Regions from separate parts of the Actinomadura verrucosospora genome, predicted to be linked through region 4. Evidence: riboswitches for the same ligand, from Rfam matches in the RefSeq annotation. Region 4 holds a riboswitch; each other region holds the start of a gene.
The links. A riboswitch is a leader RNA that binds a small molecule or an ion and turns the genes downstream of it on or off. The one in region 4 is predicted to bind cyclic di-AMP.

Region 1 (4,643 bases), on a different contig from region 4:
ATCATCATCGTGAGGAACGCCCTGTCGAACGCCGCGCCCTTGGCCGCCTCCAGTTCCTTCATGTCCTTCTCGCTCATCATGCCGTCCATGCCGTCCGTGCCGCCGTGGTGCATGCCGCCCATGCCGGTCGTGCCAGGCGAGGGGACGGGGGCGCCCCAGGCCTTCAGCCACGCGCCGAGCTGCTGGATCTCCGGTCCCTGCGCCTTCTTGATGTCGGCGGCCAGGGTCTTCACCTCCGCCGACGAGGCGCGGGTGGCGGCGAGGTCGGCCATCTCGATCGCCTGCCGGTGGTGCGGGATCATCATCTGCGCGAACATGACGTCCTGGCCGTTGTGCGGTCCGGCCTGCGCGCCGCCGGCAGGTGCCGAGTGGGCGGGCATGGAGTGGGCGGGCATCGAGTGGCCCGTCGAGCCGCCGTCGTCGCCGTCGCCGCACGCCGCCAGGGCGATCGCCAGGGCCGGGACGGTGATGAGCGCGAACGCTCGCTTCATGGTGGTGAGCCTTCCGTGTCGAGTGCTGTGATCGGTGGTCGGCGGCGGCGCCCGTTTCCGGGCGCCGCTGGACCTGTCACAGCCTCAGCACGCTCAACCTGTGCAGGGAGGGTCTCGGCGGGGGCCGTCCGACCAGGAGGATCCGCACCCGCGGCGGCCGCGACACGGCCATCGGCGGCGACCTCCGCAGGCGCAGCGCCAGGAGGGCCGCGACGAGGGCGAGTGCGAGCAGGGTCAGCATGGCCAGGCAGACCTGGCCGCCGGGGTGGTCGGGGTGGCGGTCGGAGTGATGGCCGCCGGGCCGGTCGCCCCGGGGCGGACGGTGCCCCGCCATCGCTTCGGCGGCGGGGGCGGCGTGCCCGGCGGCCATGGACGTCAGCGGAACGCCGCCCATCTCCGCCGGGCTCGCCGTGGACTGGAAGCCGTGCATCGCCAGCAGCCCGAGGAGCACGAGCAGGCCGGACGCCAGCCGGAGGACGTCCGGGCGCACGGAGCGCCTCGGCCGTCCCACCGGCCGTTCCGCGTGCGCGCCGTCCCGTGCGGGGAGGCCGCCGACGTGCGTGCTCATCTCGCGGACCAGGGTAGCGAAGGGTGATCGGCGGTCACCGGCGGGTCACCGCTTCGAGGGGTCAGGCGACACGGACCCCGCCCGCGAACGGGCGGCCGGCGATGGGGGCGATCTTGACGACGTCGCCGGTCTGCGGCGCGTGGACCATGTTGCCGTTGCCGATGTACATGCCCATGTGGTGCAGGTCGCTGTGGAAGAACACCAGGTCGCCGGGCTTGAGCTGGCTCATGCTCACGTGGGTCCCGGCGTTGTACTGGCTGCCGGTGTAGTGGCCGAGCGTGATGCCGACCTGCGCGTAGGCGTAGAGGGTCAGCCCGGAGCAGTCGAAGCCCTTGATGTTGGCGCCCTGCGCGGTGCCGTAGCTCGGGCCGGACGCGTTGCCGCCGCCCCAGGAGTAGGGCACGCCCTGCTGGGCGAGGGCGGCCCGGACGGCCGTCATGGCCTTGGCCGAGGCCCCGCCGGAGTTGAGGTTGGGGATGGAGGCGGGACCCGTGCCCGCGGTCCTGAAGGTGCCGAGCTGCTTCTCGACCTTCTTGAGCTTGATCTGGAGTTCCCGGCGCTTCTTCCTCGCCTCGCCGGTGAGCGCGCGCACCTGGGCGGCGCGCTGCTCGGCGGCCTTGCGGGACCGGTCGGCGCCCTGCATCACCTGGAGCATCTGGGTGATGCGGACGTCGTTCTGCTTGGCGAAGTAGTTGAGGGTGGCCGACTGGTCCAGGACGGCCTGCGGGTCGGACGACGAGGCGAACGTGATGGCCGGGTCCGCCGGGCCGTTCTTGTAGCTGTCCGCGGCGATCTTCGCCATGCGTTCGCGCGCTTCGTCCAGCGCCTTCTGCTGGCGCAGGGCGCTGCTCTTGGCGAGCTTCGCGGCGTGCTCGGCCTGCTTGAGGCGTTCGCGCAGGCCGTTGTACTGCTCGCTGAGCTTCTCGGCCTCGTCGGCGAGCTTCTCCTGCTGCGCGGTCAGTTGCTTGCGCGTCGGCTTCGGCTCGGCGTGGGCGGGCGCGGGCGCGAGAAGCCCGGCGGACAGCGCGAGGGCGGCCGTCCATGCCGTGACGTCGCCGAGCCGGCGGGTGCGGATCCTGCGGCGGGCTGTCGTTCGGGGGCCGGCAGCTCGTCGCTGCATGCGGTGTCCTCTCCTGTACCGCCTACCGGGTCAGCTGACGGGTTCGGGCCGGAGTCGCCCTACCGTCCCGCGGGACGGACTCACCCCTGAAGATCGGGTCCCCGGTTCCCCGGACGGAGACGTCCGCGGGATTCGGCGCGGTCGCCGGCCGTCCCCGGCGGGGACGTCGGACCGTGACCTCCTACGGAGCGTAGGAGGTTTACGGTCGGTTCGCCACCGAAGCGGCAGATTTCCCCAAATGCCACATTCCGCCTCAGCAGGCCGCGGCGAGCTCCACGACCGCCGCGGCCCCGGCCAGGAGCGGCGCGGCGACCGCCGCCACCGCGAACAGGCCCGCCGCGAGCCGGACGGCGCGCCGCGGCCTCGCCGGGGCGCCCTCCAGCCGCAGCACCCGCTCCATCAGCGCACCGGCGGCCGGCGTGCCCGCCGCGCCGAGCGCCCCCGCGCCGGCGGGCGCCGCCGAGAGCCGGCACAACGCGTCGACCAGCGGCTTCCTGCCGTGGACGCGGACCGCGGCGTCGTCCGCGGCCATCTCCAGCAGCAGCGGCAGCCGCGCCTTCGCGCGCCGGACGGTCGGCAGCCACGGCAGCATGGCGTGGACCAGGTCCAGGGCCAGCAGGAAGACATGGTGGCGCTGGCGCAGGTGCGCGCGCTCGTGCGCCAGGACGGCCCCGAGCTCCTCGGCGCTGAGCGCCCGCTGGGCCCCGGTGCTGACCACGATCGCGCGGTGCCGGGACGGCAGCGAGTACGCCACGGGCACGGGGTGGTCGAGGACGAGGACGTCCGGATGGCGGCGGTCCTCCCGGGCGACCAGCCGCAGCATCTCCCGGTGCCGCCGGCGGTGGCGCACGGCCCGGCCGAGCCTCGGCAGGCCGCGGGCGAGCACGGCGGCGCAGGCCGCGGCGAGGACGGCGGTCGCGACGGCCGCGGCGGCGGTGGCGAGACGGCCGTGATGGGGCAGGCAGTCGCGCAGCCGGGACAGCAGTCCGTGCCCCGGACCCGGCGGCGCGAGCAGCCCCGCCGCCGCGATCCCCGCCGCGGCGATGAACGTCCCCGCGAGGGCGGCCGTCCAGCAGGCGATGGCCGTCCCCGGGCCGACGGCGGAGCGCCTGAGGAGGTCCAGAACGGGCCCCGCGGCGCATCCCAGCAGGACCACCGAGACGACGAGCCCGACCACCAGCGGGATCACGGGATCACGCGTCCTCGCCGGCGGTCCGCCGCCGCAGGGCGTCCAGGAGGTGCCGGGCGTCCTCCGGCGGGACGCTCTCGGCGAACCTCGCCAGGATGGCGCCGTGGTCGGAGGCCTCGCTCAGGGCGTCCAGCATCAGCTCGACCGCGTACTCCTCCCGCGGCCGCGTGGGGCTGTAGCGGAAGGCCGTGCCCTCCTGCGTACGCCGGAGGAGGCCCTTCTGCGCCAGGCGTTCGGCCACGGTCTGCACGGTGTTGTAGGCCAGTGCCCTGTCCGCGTCCTCGTTCAGCTCGGCCAGCAGCTCACGGACCCGCAGCGGGCGGGGCGCCGCCCAGAGCACGTCCATGATGGAGCGTTCGAGCGATCCTCCGAGTGCGGACACGCGGTCACCTCCGTACCGCCCCCATTGTGCCGGACGTCTCCTGGGGGCCGGCCTCCTGGAGCGGGGTCTCTCCAGCGTGGGCGGGTTCCCGGCGGCCCGGCATCCACCAGTTGGCCCTGCCGCACAGCTCCATCACCGCGGGGACGAGGACCATCCGGACGACGGTGGCGTCGACGAGCACGGCGACGGCCATGCCGAGGCCGATCTGCTTGACCGACACGTCGGGGCCGAGCAGGGACGTCGAGAAGACGGCGATCATGATGGCGGCCGCGGCGGTGATGACCTTGGCGGTGCGCGCCAGCCCCCGGGTGACGGCCGTCCGGGTGTCGCCGGTGCGCTCGTACTCCTCCCGGATCCGCGAGATCAGGAAGACCTCGTAGTCCATGGACAGGCCGAACAGCAGCGGGAACATCATCATCGGCACCCAGGTCGTGATCGGCATGGTGGTGGGGAAGCCGAGGGCCTTCCCGAGCCAGCCCCACTGGACGACCGCGACCAGCACGCCGTAGGCCGCGCCGATCGACAGCAGGTTCATCACCGCGGCCTGCAGCGCGATCGTGACCGACCGGACCAGCGCGACCAGCAGCACGAGCGACAGCGCGACGACGACCGCGATCATCAGGGGCAGGCGGGAGCCGACCTCCTCGGCGATGTCGATCGCGCCGGCGTTCGGGCCGCCGACCTGGACGCCGGCGCCGCCGGGCGCCGCGGGCAGGACGTCGTCGCGCAGCCGGTGCACCAGGTCGGCGGTGGCCTCGTCCTGGGCGCCGCTCTTCGGGAAGGCCATGAACGTGGCCGCGCGCCCGTCCTCGCTGATCCGGGGCGGCGTGACGGAGGCGATGCCCTCGGTCCGTCCGACCGCGTCGACGACGGGGCGCAGATCGGCGTCCGGG
Region 2 (4,643 bases), on a different contig from region 4:
ATCGCCAAGGACATGTTCGGGCGGGGCCGGGAGGAGCTGACCGGACTGCGGCTGCTGCGAACGGACCCGGGGGCGGTGCTCAGCGGCCTGTTCGACGACTACGTCGGGGTGCTGGAGTCCGGGACGCGTTTGGAACGTTCCTCGATCCAGTACTCGACGGCTCAGCGGGGCCTGTCCCGCTCGTCGCGGATGAGTGTGCGATGCGTGCGGGTGCCTACCGGTATCTGTGTGACATGGCGGTACCACCTGGCCGAGGACCGTATCGCGCGGCGGCTGGAGCGGGTCGAGCGGCTCGCGCTGATCGGGTTCGGGGAGTGGGACCTCGCCACCGGGGAGGCGGACTGGACGCCGCAGATGCTGGCCAACTACGGCCTGTCTTCCGACGAGGTGCCGCCGATGCCGCACGACCTGCCGAAGGTCGTGGCCGACGACGACCTGCCGCTGGTCGAGGAGGCCGTCCAGACCATGTTCTCGCGGCGTGAACCGGTCGAGGCGGAGCACCGCGTGATCAGCCATGACGGGACGCCCCGCCATCTGTGGGTGTTCGCCGAGCCCGTGCTCGGCGAGTCCGGCCTGCCCGTCTCGATCAACATCGTGTCGCAGGACATCACCCGGCGGCGCGGGGTGGAGCGCGCGCTGGCCGAGACCCGGCGGCAGATGCTGCGCCAGCAGGCGCGGACGGCCCAGGAGCGGCGCGTGGCGGTGACCCTGCGGCGGGCCATCCTGCCGGACGAGGACGAGGTCGAGCAGCTGCCGGGCCTGTGCACCTCGATCCGCAGCATGGCGGCGGAGAGCACGGCCCGCATCGGGGGCGACTGGTTCGCGACCAAGGCCCTCCAGGACGGGCGGGCGATGTTCGCGATCGGGGACGCTGCCGGGCACGGGCTGCCGGCGGCGGCGGCGATGGCGCGCACCCGGAACGGCCTGCTGGGTCTCGCCTGCACGGGGGAGCGCCCGGGGCGGCTGGTCGGCTGGCTGAACGAGCTGATCGGCGGCATGGACCCGCCGGCGACGGGCACCGCCATCGTCGCCCACTACGACCCGTCCCGGCACGTCCTGGAGTGGACGTGCGCGGGCCATCCGCCGCCGATCCTGGTCCGGGACGGGCGGGCGACCCCGCTGGAGGTGGTCCGCGACCCGATGCTCGGCGCCATGCCCGGCTGGGAGTACACGACGATCACCACTGGACTCACGTCGGGCGACATGCTCTTCCTCTACACCGACGGCCTGGTGGAGCGCCGGGACGCGGACCTGGACGAGCGGATCGTCCGCCTGACCCACATCCTGCGGGACTCCTCCACGCGTCCCGACCGGGTGCTGGACGAGGTGCTGGCGCGGATGGAGCACGACCGGGCGGCGGACGACACCACGCTGTTCGCCCTTTACGTAGAGTGACCGTCCGGGCCTCGCGGTGACGGACGGCACGCCTGGCCAGCGAAGATCACCTAGTGTGACGTGCGCCTCACCCGGCGGGGCGGCCGGGTGGCGGGCCGCCTCGGCGGAGACCGTCCGACGCCCCCTATTCGATCTTCTTTACCTTTTCCCGAAGGCTCGGTAAGGGCGGCGGGCAAGGGGTTGGGCGCCTCTCGAGAAAGATCGGGAAGAGGCGGCGCCGCCCCGGTGTTGGGAGTCTCTTGAGAGGGCTTTGAGCAGGCAAGACTTTACTTTATGCCTGGTTTGCTTTTCTTGAGAAGGTTGGTACCTTCGATCCCGAATCACGCAGCGCGTCCCATGCGTTGCCACCGGCCGCACCATGCGCGGCCGAGGATCGCGGAGCGGTATCCGCACGCGATGCGCGCCAATCGACGCGCGCCCCCTCATCAAGATCTGCCAGAGAGAACATCCGTATACCTGCACCGCTCCCGCGGTGCGAGGCCGAGTCCGTCCGGTCGGTGACCGGAGCGGAGCCGGGGACCCACGTTTCTGGGGTGAATCGGCGCGCCCGAGAGTCGCGCCGTAGGGCTGCTTCCATGCCCGAATCCGTCAGCTAACCCGGTAGGCGCCATGGAAGACAAGGAGATTCCCTGCATGTCCGGTCTTTTCGATCGACTTTCGCTCAACCGCCTCACCCCCGAGGACAAGGCCGTCGGCGTCGCCGTGGGCGCGGTCCTGGCGGGCGCGGTCGGGCTCTCGGTGGTCAACCCCCTCGCCGGCGGCCGCGCGGCCGCCGAGACCTCCGCCCAGGCGGCGGTGGTCTCCGAGCAGGGGACCGCCGCTCACCAGCCCTCCCGGGCCAAGACGGTGAAGGCCGAGAACGCCGTCGCCGAGGCGCGGCGCGAGGGCTTCAAGGTCCCCCCGCACGCGGTCAAGCCCGCCGAAGTGATCAAGCTCGCGGAGTCGCAGGTCGGCGTCCACGAGGGCAAGGGCGGTCAGACCAAGTACCACAAGTGGTACATCTCGACTCCGCACGCGAAGGCCACCGCCAAGCGCGACGGCGGCTTCTCGGTCAAGGAGTACAACGGCGCCCAGTGGTGCAACATGTTCGTCTCCTGGCTCGGCGCCCAGACCGGCGTCAAGAACATGGGCTGGGACGCCTACACCGTCCAGCACGCCAGCTGGTTCAAGCAGACCGACCGCTGGGGCCACAAGGCCAGGCCGGGCGCCGTGGTGTTCTTCGACTGGCAGGACGGCTCCAGGGCCGGCATCGGTGACATCGACCACGTCGGCATCGTCGTCAAGGACAACGGCGACGGCAGCATCACCACCGTCGAGGGCAACACCGACAACGCGGTGCAGAAGAAGGTCCGCGAGAAGTCGCAGGTCGTCGGCTACGGCTACCCCGACTACGCCCGCTGATCCGACGCGTCCCGAGAAGGTGCGCGCCTCGCGAAGGCGCCCGGCCTCCAGGCCGGGCGCCTTCTGGCGTTCCGGGTGTTGTGCCCAAACCCTCCGGTGACGGTGGGTAATGCTAAGCGTTGACAGCCTTTGATCCCTCTTGGACCTCAGTGCGGAGTTCCTGGAAAGGAATCCAGCACGCCGGAGTCTGCGGAGGGGGATGCCCATGGCGGTGCGCCCGGATGTCAGCGTGGTGGTGATCGCCTACAACGACGCCCGCAGGCTTCCGCGGGCGGTGGCCTCGACGCTGGCGCAGTCGCTGGGCGGCGTCGAGACGGTGATCGTCGACGACGCGAGCACCGACGGGACGGGCGAGGCCGCCGACCGGCTCGCCGCGGCCCATCCGGGGCGGGTCCGGACCGTCCACCTGCCGGCCAACTCCGGCGGCTGCGGCCGTCCCCGCAACACCGGGATCGAGGAGTCCACCGGCCGGTACGTGATGTTCCTCGACAGCGACGACCTGCTGGACCGGCACGCCTGCCTCAACCTCCTCGCCGCCGCCGAGGACACCGGCGCCGACGTGGTCTCGGGGCTCTGCGACCGGATCTTCCTCGACCTGCCCGAGGGCGCCAAAGGGCGGATCCGCCCCTGGTACCCGTGGCTCTACCGGCACAGCGCGGTCTACGGGTCGCTGAGCGAGAGACCCGATCTCCTCTACGACACCCTCTCGACCAACAAGGCCTACCGGCGCGGCTTCCTGGAGGAGCACGGCCTGCGGTTCGTCGAGCGGCTGCACTACGAGGACCTGCTGTTCACCGCCGAGGCCTACCTGGAGGCGGGGCGGACCGCCCTGATCCCGCACCGCGTCTACAACTGGCTGGTCAAGGAGCGGACGCGGGCGCCGTCGATCTCCAACCGGCGCGCCGACCTGGCCAACTTCACCGACCGGCTGGAGATCCACCGCCGCATCGACATGCTCTTCGCGTTGCGCGGCGCCTACGACCTGCAGCGGGCCAAGGACGTCAAGTTCGTCAACCACGACCTGGTGCTGTACCTGCGCGACCTGCGCGACCGCGACCCGGCCCACCAGGCGCGCTTCCTCGACCTGGCCGCCGCCTACCTGGATGAGCTGGACCCGCGGGTCTTCGAGCAGGCCAACCCGCTGCCCGCGATCGCCGCGCACCTGATCCGCGAGGGCGATCACGCGGGCGCGCTCGCCGCCGCCGAGTACGACCCCGTGAAGCGCCCCGAGTTGCGCGCCCGCCTGGTGGAGCGGGACGGGCGGGTCTACTGGGGCGCCGGTCGCCCGCGCGGCACGCTCGGCCGCCGCGTCCGAGACGTCACGTCCTTCGGGTTCCACGTGCGGCCCCTCCGGGAGCTGCGCCCGGCGAACACCGTGACGCGGCTGGAGACGCGCGGCGGCCGCGTGCTCATGGCCGGCCACGTGCTGAACCCGCTGGAGCGGATCCCGCGGGATGCCGAGCTGGCCGGGACGCTGGAGTTCCGCGACCGGCGCGGCCGCTCGCGGAAGGGGCGGGTCCGCGCGTCCGTCCGGCACGAGGGCGACCGGCTCACCTGGCGCGCCGAGTTCGACCCCGCCCGCAGGATCCGCCCCCTCGGGTTCATCGACCCCGTCTGGGACGTGCGGCTGCGCATCCGGGTGGACGGCGAGGAGGTGGTCACCCGGCTCGGCGAGGGGCGCGGGTCGCCGTCGCTCGGCGGGGTCTCGCTGCCCGTCCGGCCGCGGCTGACGCGGTTCGCGGGGGACCGGCTCCGCTCCTACGTCACCGAGGGCGGGCACCTGGCGTTCGCCCTGGAGGCGGGGAGCCCGTGGGCGCGGCTCACCCGCGCCGCCGCGCGCCGCGCCG
Region 3 (4,643 bases), on a different contig from region 4:
CAGGGCTTGGGCGACGTCGTAGGACTCGGTCTCGAACCGCACGGTGGGGGTGAAGCCGGCCTTGCGGGCGGCGTTGTGGAACTGTTCGCGGGCGGCATGGCCGGCCAGGATGGAGACCCATGATTCGTCGCGCAGTTGTTCCAGGTGGAGTTCGGTGTCCGCGGGCTGCCCGGTGGCCAGTGGGTGGTCGTCGGGGAGGACCACGACCATCGGGTCCACCAGGAGCGAGTGCGCCCGTAGGTGCGGGGGCGGCGCGAGCGGCGTGTCCCAGGACGCGACGATGGCCACGTCCAGGTTCCCCGCGCTGATCTCGTCCGCTCCGCGCCCGGACACCACGTCGATGACGGAGACGTCGGCGGCCGGGTGGCGGTGGCGCAGGGCCGTCAGGGCTGGTGGCAGCAGGTGCAGGGCGGCCGCCTGGAACGTCCCGATCCGCAGGCGGAGCGAGAGGTGGCCGAGCAGTGCGGCCAGTTCCGCCTCGGCCTGGTCCGATGCCTGCTCCACGGTCCGGCCGTGGGAGGCGAGCAGCGCACCGGCCGCGGTGAGCGTCGCTCCGCGAGGGCCACGAATGACCAGGGGGACCTGCCAGTCGCGCTCGGCCTTGGCCACCTGCTGGGTGACCGCCGCGGGCGTGAGCCGGAGTGCGTGGGCCGCCGCCGTCAGGGAGCCGTGCCGCTCGATCAGGGCGAGAAGCCGCAGTTGCCCCGGGTCCACCAGCATTCACCAATGCTAACGCTGCACCCTTCTCTTTTAACTTCCCTTAGGGGCGCGGAGCGAGGAAGCCTGATGGCACACCCGTCGGCCGCAATCCCCGGAAGGGGTTCGTTCCCATGCCCACGCATGTGCCTGCCTTCGTCATCACCACCTTGTTGCTGGCGATGCTGCCCGGCGCGAGTCAAGCGCTGATGATCCGGCAGGTACTGGAAGGTGGCAGGCCTGCGCTCCACGGCACGCTCGCGGGCAATGCCAGCGGCTTCCTGCTGTGGTCGACGGCCGCCGCGGCCGGGCTGTCCGCCGTCCTGCTGGCCAGCCCCACCGCGTACGCGGTGCTCCGGATCGCCGGCGGCATCGTGCTGATGATCCTCGGGGTGAAGACGCTCCGGGCCGCGCTCACGGTCGGGTCCCCCCGTCCGCCCGAGCAGGACGGGCGCCGCACCGGCTTCACGGGTGGATACCTCACCGGCCTGATCACCAACCTCGGCAACCCCAAGGCGGGAGTGTTCGCCATCTCGGTGCTGCCCCAGTTCGTGACCGAGGAAGGCCCGGTGTTCCTGTCGACCGTCGCCTTGGGAGCCCTGTGGGCGCTCGTCAGCGCCTCCTGGTACATGCTGCTCACCTGGGCCGTCAGCCGAGGGCGCGCACTGGTGTCGCAGCCGACCGTCCTGCGGGGGCTCAGCATGACCACCGGTGCCGTCCTGCTGGCGCTGGGCGCTGCGGTGGCAGTAGGTGTCTGAGGGCTGGCCCGGTCAGGTCCGCGGGCCCTGCTCGCCCGCCGCAAACCGTGAGCACCTGCGCGGGCGGCATGTGCAGGGGCGCCCAGAAGCGGTGAGGCGTGCTACTGAGTGGAGGTGTCGGCCGGTGGGGCGAGGCCGGTCATTGCGAGGTCGACGATGGCGTTGACGTGCTCGGCGTCGGCCGTGCGCGGGGTGAGCAGGCGGCGGTAGTAGGCGGCGCCGTAGAGCAGTTCGGTGACGAGGACCGGGTCGGCGTCGGCGCGGACCTGGCCCTTGCGCTGCGCTACGCGGATGCGGTCGGCCGCGGCGCCCGCCAGGTGACCGATGAAGTTGTCCCACAAGGCCTGGTGGAGGTCCGGGTCGTGCTGGGCCTCGCCGATCAGTGCGCGGTAGTGCGGGAAGACGTGCGGGTCGCCGAGGATGCGCGAGGCCGCCGCCATCTGCGTCTTGATGTCCGCGACGAAGTCACCGGTGTCGGGGAAGGTCGCGTCCATCTTCCAGGTGGACAGCAGGCCGTCCAGCAGCACGGCCGCCTTGGACGGCCACCAGCGGTAGATCGTGTTCTTGCCGACGCCGGCGCGGGCGGCGATGCCCTCGATGCTGACCTTGCGGTACCCGACCTCCTGGCACAGGTCCATGGCGGCCTTGATGACGGCGTTGGCGGCCTCTTCACTTCGGCGCTCAGGACGTCTGGGTGACATGGGGACAGCATAGCCCTCAGGCGGCACGGAACGTTCCGTATTGACGCGGCGAGCGACGGCGGGCATGCTGAGGCGGCACGGAACGATCCGTGCCGCCATCGAAGGACGAACCCATGAAAGTTGAGTTCACCCACGACATCGCCTGCGTCTGGTCGGCGCTCGGCTACGCCCGCTTCCAGCGGGCCGCCGAGGAGCACCGTGCGGGTGGCGGCGAACTGGAGGTCGTCTTCAGGCCGTACCAGACCGCGGGTTCCGCGGCGGAACCGCCGCCGAGCCGCGGCCATTTCCCTCTCGCGCCCACCGCGCGGGTCGAGCAGATCGCACGGGCGGCGGCGGTCGACGGCCTGGTGGTGAACCTCGACCGGATCGTGCCCGCCCGCACCGCCGACGCCCACCGGCTCATCGCGCTGGCGGCCGCGCACGGCACCGCCGAGGACATGACCGCCCGTCTTTACCGCGCCTACTTCAGTGACGGTCTGGACATCGGCGACGTCAACGTGCTGCGGGGCTTGGCGTCCGCGACCGGCGTCAGGTGGGACGGCGAGCGGCCCCACGCGGAACCGGCTCGGTCCGCTCGCGTGTCCGGCCCGCGAGTGCCGGTCTTCCGGTTTCCCGACGGGACGGTCCTGGTCGGAGCCGTGTCACTCGCCGCGCTGAAGGGTGAGTTGATGAGGGCCGACTCACCGCGCTGGCGCTCCAGCAGGACCACGCATCCGCGCCCGGCTCCGGTGCGACTATGACGCGTCCTGGTCGGTCGTGAACTTGGGCACCTTGATGACCAGCCCGCGGGTGGGGGCGCGCTCGGGGGTGATCGTCTCCCGTTGGGGCGAGGTGGCGACCAGAAATCTTGGGTCGACTTGACTGGACCGCAGCCCTTGCGTTGAGGGCGCTTTGGGGAGTCTTTACAGGTCAGCGGCGTCTTTGGGGTGTGCTTGACGAAATATGGGGCCGCTTGAACCTGTTGTGGGTGTGTGACCGACGGGAAAGCCCGTCCGGAGCGCCCGACCAGATCGTGACGGGCGCATCGAGTCCCTGATCATCAGGACGGCCGATCAAGGCACGTCCGCCGCCGAGTCCGCAGAGCGCCGATCACTGGCCGAGCGGAGCCGGGGACCCACCGAAACACCGGGGTGAATCCGCACTCCCGCCTTGCGCGGGGTCGCGGTAGGGCCACTTCCATGCCCGAACCCGACAGCTAACCCGGTAGGCGGACTGGAAGACCTCAGGAGAACCTTCGCATGACCGCTCGTACTTTCGACCTGACCAAGCGCATGGGCACCCGCTTCGCCGCCGGAGCCGTCCTCTCCCTGGCGAGCGCTTTCGGCTTCGCCTCCCTGGCCCCGTCCGCCCATGCGGACACCAAGCCCGCGAACACCGCGCACGTCGCCGCCGCGCCCCAGGCCGGCGCCAACGGCGCGAAGACCGCCACCGCCGGCGCCTCCGCGCAGGACGTCATCAAGCTCGCCCGCACGCAGATCGGCACCCACGAGGACGCCTCGGGCAACAGCAAGTTCAACGACTGGTACGTCGGCTCGCCGCTGGGCGAGCAGAACGCCCACCGCATCGGTTCCAAGAGCGCCTCGGTCTACAAGGGCCAGTCCTGGTGCGACATGTTCGTGTCCTGGCTGGGCCAGCACACCGGCACCAAGGGCATGGGCGCCGACGCCTACACCGTCAGCCACGCCAAGTGGTTCAAGAAGACCGGCCGCTTCGGCCAGACCCCGAAGCCCGGCGCCGTGGTCTTCTTCGCCTGGAACGGCGGCGGCATCAAGGGCGTCGAGCACGTCGGCATCGTCGTCAAGGACAACCACGACGGCACCATCAACACCATCGAGGGCAACACCGGTGACGCGGTGAAGAAGAAGGTCCGCGACACGTCCACCGTCGCCGGCTACGGCTACCCCCAGTACCGGTGAGCCAGGGCCGCTGAGCGGCCCGTTGCCCCGCACCGTCCAGTGGTGCCTCCCCCTTCTCCATCCCTCCGCGATCACACCCACGTCGCGAGCACGCCCACGTGCCGTGCGCCGGATCCGTCATGCCCGAACGGCGAGCCCCCGACTAGCCGAAGCCGTGACCCGGCGCCCCGGACCACCGAGCAAAGGATGAACATGCAGAAGCGAGCCATCGACACCGCCCTGATCGGTACCGCTCTCGCGGGCCTGCTGGCCGCGGGCGTGGCGGCCGGGACCTCCCACGGGGCCCAGGCCGACGAGCCGATGTCGCACAAGGTCATCGGACAGCAGGTGGCCGGGCAGCAGGTCACCGGCCACAAGATGACCGGACAGCTGGTCACCGGACAACAGCTGAGCGGGCACAAGGTGACCGGACAGCCGGTCACCGGAAAGCAGGTGACCGGAAAGGTGACCGGCCAGCAGGTGGGGCAGCCCGCCGCGAAGGCCACCCACCACGGCACCGCCAAGGTCGCACCGAAGCGCCACGCCGTCCTGTCGGGCAGCACCAAGGCGTCCTACTTCTGGGACGACGGCTC
Region 4 (4,643 bases):
GCGTGCGCGTCGGCGCGGGCCTCGATGCGGCGGCTCACGAGGTTCTGGACAGGGGCGGCGAGCGTCGTCCCGGCGGTCACGAGCGCGAGGAGGAGCGCGATGGACCTCGGGTCGGCCGCCGCACCGCCGCGGCGCGCGTCCGGCCCGGTCCCGCCGGCGCCGGGCCCGCCGGGATCGAGCCCGGCGCGCCGCAGCAGGCGCGGGGACGTCATCAGCAGGTACAGCAGGCACATGGCCCCCGCCACCCCGAGCGCGCCGACGAGCGTGCCCCACAGCACGTCGTCGCGCTTGGCGTGGCCGAGCTCGTGCCCGACGATGGACTCGACCTGGGCGGGCGGCGACTTCAGCAGCGTGTCGTAGAGGACGATGCGGCGCGTGGAGCCGAACCCGGACACGTAGGCGTTCAGGGACGTCGTCCGGCGGGAGGCGTCCGCGACGAGGACGTCCTCGACGGGCACGCCGTCCCGCTCGGCCATCGCCAGCAGGTCGGTGCGCAACCGCCCCGCCGGCAGCGAGTGGAACTTGTTGAACACGGGCTCCACGGCGAGCGGGTAGACGAACGAGGCGAAGACGACGAGGACGAACCCGCCCGCGGCGGCGCCGGCCCACCAGTGGCGCGGGAAGCGGCGGATGAGGGCGTAGAGGAGCAGCAGGGCGATCGTGTAGATGACCCACGTGACGGCGAGGGACTTCGCCTGGTCGACGAGCCATGCGGGCCAGCTCTGCGTGGACAGCCCGTATCGGCGCAGCACGGACTCGCTCCAGATGTGGAACGGGAGCCCGGCGACGCGCAGCAGCGTGGTCAGGGCCATGGTTCCGAGGATGATCCGAAGCGGCCGGCGGCGGGTTCTCGCGGTGGCCCAGCCGATGAACCGGGCGCCCAGCGGCGTGAGGCCCAGCACCAGGATCAGGGCGAGGCCGACGAGGAGCCCGGTGTAGGCGGGCGGGTTGACGGCCGAGTCGAACGCCCGGGAGCGGGCGATCTCGGCGGGGGTGAAGTCCAGCGCGGGATCGGGTTCCACCCGCCCGCCGGGGACGTGCCCGGGGAGCGGGTTCCACGGCGTGGTCCTCGCGAGCACGGTCGCGACCCCGGCGAAGAGCACGGCGGCGGTGACGGCGGCGGCGATCCGGGGCCGGCGCGCGGGGGCGGCGCCGGGGGTTCCGGCGGCGGAGTTCCCGGCGCGGTCCTCGTCGGTCTCCGCCTCGCTCATGCGAGCTCCTCCTTCACGTAGTCGCGCCACAGTGCGGTGAAGCGCTCCCGCGTCAGGCCGAGCACGTCGCGCAGCGCCGCGGCCTCCGGGGCGCGCCCGGCGGCCCGGTAGAGCCGCACCAGCGCCGCTTCACCGTACCGGTCGGCGACCATCCGGCAGGCGAGCCAGGCCTCCTGGTAGGCCTGGCTGAGGCGGGGGGAGCCGCCGGCGAACGCGTCGGCGGAGGGCAGCGCGGAGGGCGCGCGCCCGGCGGAGACCTCGCGGCGCAGCTCGCCCGCCGCCGACCGGGTGCTGATCTTGACGCGCCGGTAGCCGACGTAGTCCGCGAAGCCCTCGATCAGCCACAGCGGGGTGCGCCCGTCGCGGGCGCCGCCGGTGGCGACGTGGGTCAGTTCGTGGGCGAGGACGACGTCGCGGCCCAGCTCGTTGAGGCGGCCGAAGGTGCCGGGGGAGACGATGACGCGGTCCTCGCCGCGACCGCCCCCGGCGGCCGGGGCGACGGCGGCGAGCGCGGCGATCTGGCCGAGGCTCTGCCCGGGGCCGGCGAGCGCGGAGGCGACGGTCGCGTCGGCGGGGACGAGCGCGACGACCCGCCGCGCCCACCCCGTGCCGACCACGGACGTCACGACCGGGACGGCCGCGTCCAGCCGCCGGGCGATGCCGTCGAGGCCGGCGCCGTCGCCGACGACCAGGCTCGTGCGGCCCCTGACCACCGTCAGGGGGCCGCAGTCCCAGATGTCGGTGTCGTCGGCGAGGCCGCGGGACGTCCCGTCGCCGACGATCGTCCACGCACCGCCCCGCGGGGCCAGCGTGAGGTAGCGGGTGCGGGCCACGTCGCTCCGGTCGAAGCCGCGCAGCCTGTAGCGCGCCTCGACGCGGACGACGGCGGTCTCGCCGTCCACGGTCTCGACGCGGACGACGCGCTCCCGCCAGCCTTCCAGGGGAAGCTTCCGGAGGTTCCCGTACATGCGGGACTGGGTGTCCTGGAAGGCGGCGGGGGCGTTGCCCACCGTGGCGAGGAACGCCATGCGGTCGCCTTGGCGGACGGCCGCGGCGCGATTGGCGAGGACGGCGGAGGCCAGGGAGGGATTGAACGTCCCGGCGGACGGGGAGCCGGGAGCACGGGCGCCCGCCGCCCGGCCGCCGGAGCGCGAGCCCGCCAGGCCGGCGCCTCCGGCGAGGAGGACGGCGACCCCGCCCGCGCCGAGGGCGAGGACCCTGCGCCGCGTGACGGGGGCGTCCTGCCCGGGGCCTTCCTCCATGGGCGCGATCCTATGCAGGGCGCGGGGCGTGGGGCGCCGTCACGACCGGTAGTCCGGGTAGCCGTAGCCGACGACGACGTCTGTGGAACGTTCCTTTATCCGGACGGCGTTGTCGGTGTTGCCCTCGACGGTCTCGATCGTGCCATCGTCGATCTTCTTGACCACCATGCCGACGTGCTCGATGTCGTCGACGGACTCACTGCCGCCCCACGAGAAGAACACGATCGCGCCGGGCCTCGGCTCGTTGCCCCAGCGGCCGTGCTCCTGGAACCAGCGGGCGTGGGCGACCGTCCAGGCGTCGCTGCCGACCTGGTCGCTGAAGCCGATCTGCTCGCCCACCCAGGAGACGAACATGTCGCACCAGTTCGCGTCGCCGTAGCCGCTGAGGGAGCCGCCGTCGCGCGCGAGGGTCTCCCGCGCGCGGGACGTGGCCATGTACCAGTCCTGGAACTTGGTCTCGCCGCCGCCGTCCTCCTCGACGCCGACCTGCGAGCGGGCGAGCTCGATGGCCTGCGCGGCGGTGGGGCGCGACTTCGCGACGGTCTTCGGGGCGGCCTTCTCGGAGGTCTCCGCCTTCGGCTGCTCGGGCTGGTCCTTCTTCGCCGGAGCCTTCGAGCCGGTCGTCTTGCGCTCGTCCTCGGCACGGCGCCCGGGCGGGCCGCCGTGCGCCGTCAGGCCGGGGGCGAGGTCGGCCGCGGCGGCGGCCCTCACCGGGGTGGAGCCGAACGGCAGGACCGACGCCTGCGCGGTGGCGGCGGCGGTGCCGAGCACGGCGGCGCCGACGATCACGCCGCCGGTCGTCCGCCAGGTCAGGGACAGGGGGTTCGGCTTGCGGTGCCTGCCGTGGGTCTTCTTGCAGTGCGCGCGTGGCACGGGGGGATCTCCTCGACTTCCATGCCGCCTACCGGGTTAGCTGACGGGTTCGGGCGTGGAAGCCGCCCTACGGCCCGCGAAGGCAGGCCGATTCACCCCGAAAAGGACGCAGTGGGTCCCCGGTTCCACGGTGGACGCGCATGCGGGGCACGGCGGTCCGCGGACTCGGCGGTGACGTGCCCGGGGGCGGGCACACCGGTTCTGAATGGGGAATCTCGGCGGGCGTGGACGCCCGCGGAGTGCAGGGGGTGGGGGCGTGGCCGCGTGGCGGCCACGCCCCAGGTAACGCTGCGGGATTCACTCCTTCTCTTCCAGACGCCTACCGGGTTAGCTGACGGGTTCGGGCGTGGAAGTGGCCCTACGGCGGCTCTCACCGGACTGCCGGGAGAGACGCGCCGATTCACCCCGGGTGCCGGAATGCCCGTCCGGAGAGTTCCTCCGGACTCCGGCGCAGATGGGTCCCCGGTTCCGCGCTGAGGCGGATTCGGCGCTGCCGCTGCGATCCTGGGGGCGAGATGGGGCCCGGCGCGGGACCTGTCTCCCGCGTGCGAACGAGCGGCGCCTTGTGTTGTGGACGGACGGCGGCCCGTCTCCGGGGACCGTCCGGGGCCTGCCCCGTGTACGCCACCGCGGCTGCGCGCTCAGCGCCATGCACGCTGCGGGCGTGCGCACGGTGGACGGGGTCGGCCGGGTCTGCGACGAGACCGTGCGGCGCCTTCGGGCGCCGCGGGACGGCACGTGGGGCGTGCCGCCTGGGGGGAGCGGCGCGTGGCTCGCGCCGCCGTCACGCGGGTGCTGGATGCGCCGCGTGGGGCCGGGGCGCCAGGTGGGCGCCGCGGGTCCACGGCGTCTGGAGGGCGCCGTGAGTGGTGCAAAGGTACCAAAACCCCAAAAGAAGGCAAACCCCCCCAAAATCAACAACGGACCAGGTCAAGCCTGGTCCGTTGTCGATGGAGGTCCCGTGACGCCCGTGGAGCAGGGGGTCAGGGGGTGTGTCAGGGGCGCCCGGCGCCGTAGAAGTTGCTCTTGTAGTAGCCGGAGCTGATGTCGCTGATCTTGACGACGTCGCCGGTGTGCGGGGCGTGGATCATCTTGCCGCCGCCCACGTAGAGGCCGACGTGGCCGAGGTTGCTGAAGAACACCAGATCACCGGGCTGCATGTTGTTCCAGGCGACCCGCTTGGAGCTGGTGTAGGCGTACTGGGTGTTGGTGGTGCGGGTGATGCTGACGCCCGCGGCGGCCCAGGCCTTCATGGTCAGACCGGAGCAGTCGTAGGAGTCCGGGCCCTCGGCGCCGT

Region 1: another riboswitch for cyclic di-AMP. It lies ahead of ABD944_RS31685 (NlpC/P60 family protein); the one in region 4 lies ahead of ABD944_RS38615 (CHAP domain-containing protein).
Region 2: another riboswitch for cyclic di-AMP. It lies ahead of ABD944_RS04025 (CHAP domain-containing protein); the one in region 4 lies ahead of ABD944_RS38615 (CHAP domain-containing protein).
Region 3: another riboswitch for cyclic di-AMP. It lies ahead of ABD944_RS07810 (CHAP domain-containing protein); the one in region 4 lies ahead of ABD944_RS38615 (CHAP domain-containing protein).

The regions. Positions count from the first base shown of each region.
Region 1 covers NZ_BAABEV010000038.1:76,680-81,322, reverse strand. The annotation lists gene ABD944_RS31695 (DUF305 domain-containing protein) at 1-491, opposite strand, end outside; gene ABD944_RS31690 (DUF6153 family protein) at 568-1,059, opposite strand; gene ABD944_RS31685 (NlpC/P60 family protein) at 1,121-2,179, opposite strand; cyclic di-AMP (ydaO/yuaA leader) riboswitch at 2,183-2,327, opposite strand; gene ABD944_RS31680 (M56 family metallopeptidase) at 2,433-3,368, opposite strand; gene ABD944_RS31675 (BlaI/MecI/CopY family transcriptional regulator) at 3,373-3,750, opposite strand; gene ABD944_RS31670 (MMPL family transporter) at 3,755-4,643, opposite strand, start outside.
Region 2 covers NZ_BAABEV010000002.1:359,828-364,470, forward strand. The annotation lists gene ABD944_RS04020 (PP2C family protein-serine/threonine phosphatase) at 1-1,395, shown strand, start outside; cyclic di-AMP (ydaO/yuaA leader) riboswitch at 1,864-2,016, shown strand; gene ABD944_RS04025 (CHAP domain-containing protein) at 2,029-2,796, shown strand; gene ABD944_RS04030 (bifunctional glycosyltransferase/CDP-glycerol:glycerophosphate glycerophosphotransferase) at 3,002-4,643, shown strand, end outside.
Region 3 covers NZ_BAABEV010000005.1:97,375-102,017, reverse strand. The annotation lists gene ABD944_RS07830 (LysR family transcriptional regulator) at 1-720, opposite strand, end outside; gene ABD944_RS07825 (LysE family translocator) at 831-1,454, shown strand; gene ABD944_RS07820 (TetR/AcrR family transcriptional regulator) at 1,556-2,155, opposite strand; gene ABD944_RS07815 (DsbA family oxidoreductase) at 2,269-2,895, shown strand; cyclic di-AMP (ydaO/yuaA leader) riboswitch at 3,229-3,379, shown strand; gene ABD944_RS07810 (CHAP domain-containing protein) at 3,394-4,071, shown strand; gene ABD944_RS07805 (RlpA-like double-psi beta-barrel domain-containing protein) at 4,264-4,643, shown strand, end outside.
Region 4 covers NZ_BAABEV010000061.1:16,468-21,110, forward strand. The annotation lists gene ABD944_RS38605 (M48 family metallopeptidase) at 1-1,211, opposite strand, end outside; gene ABD944_RS38610 (hypothetical protein) at 1,208-2,473, opposite strand; gene ABD944_RS38615 (CHAP domain-containing protein) at 2,513-3,346, opposite strand; cyclic di-AMP (ydaO/yuaA leader) riboswitch at 3,356-3,511, opposite strand; cyclic di-AMP (ydaO/yuaA leader) riboswitch at 3,648-3,846, opposite strand; gene ABD944_RS38620 (C40 family peptidase) at 4,342-4,643, opposite strand, start outside.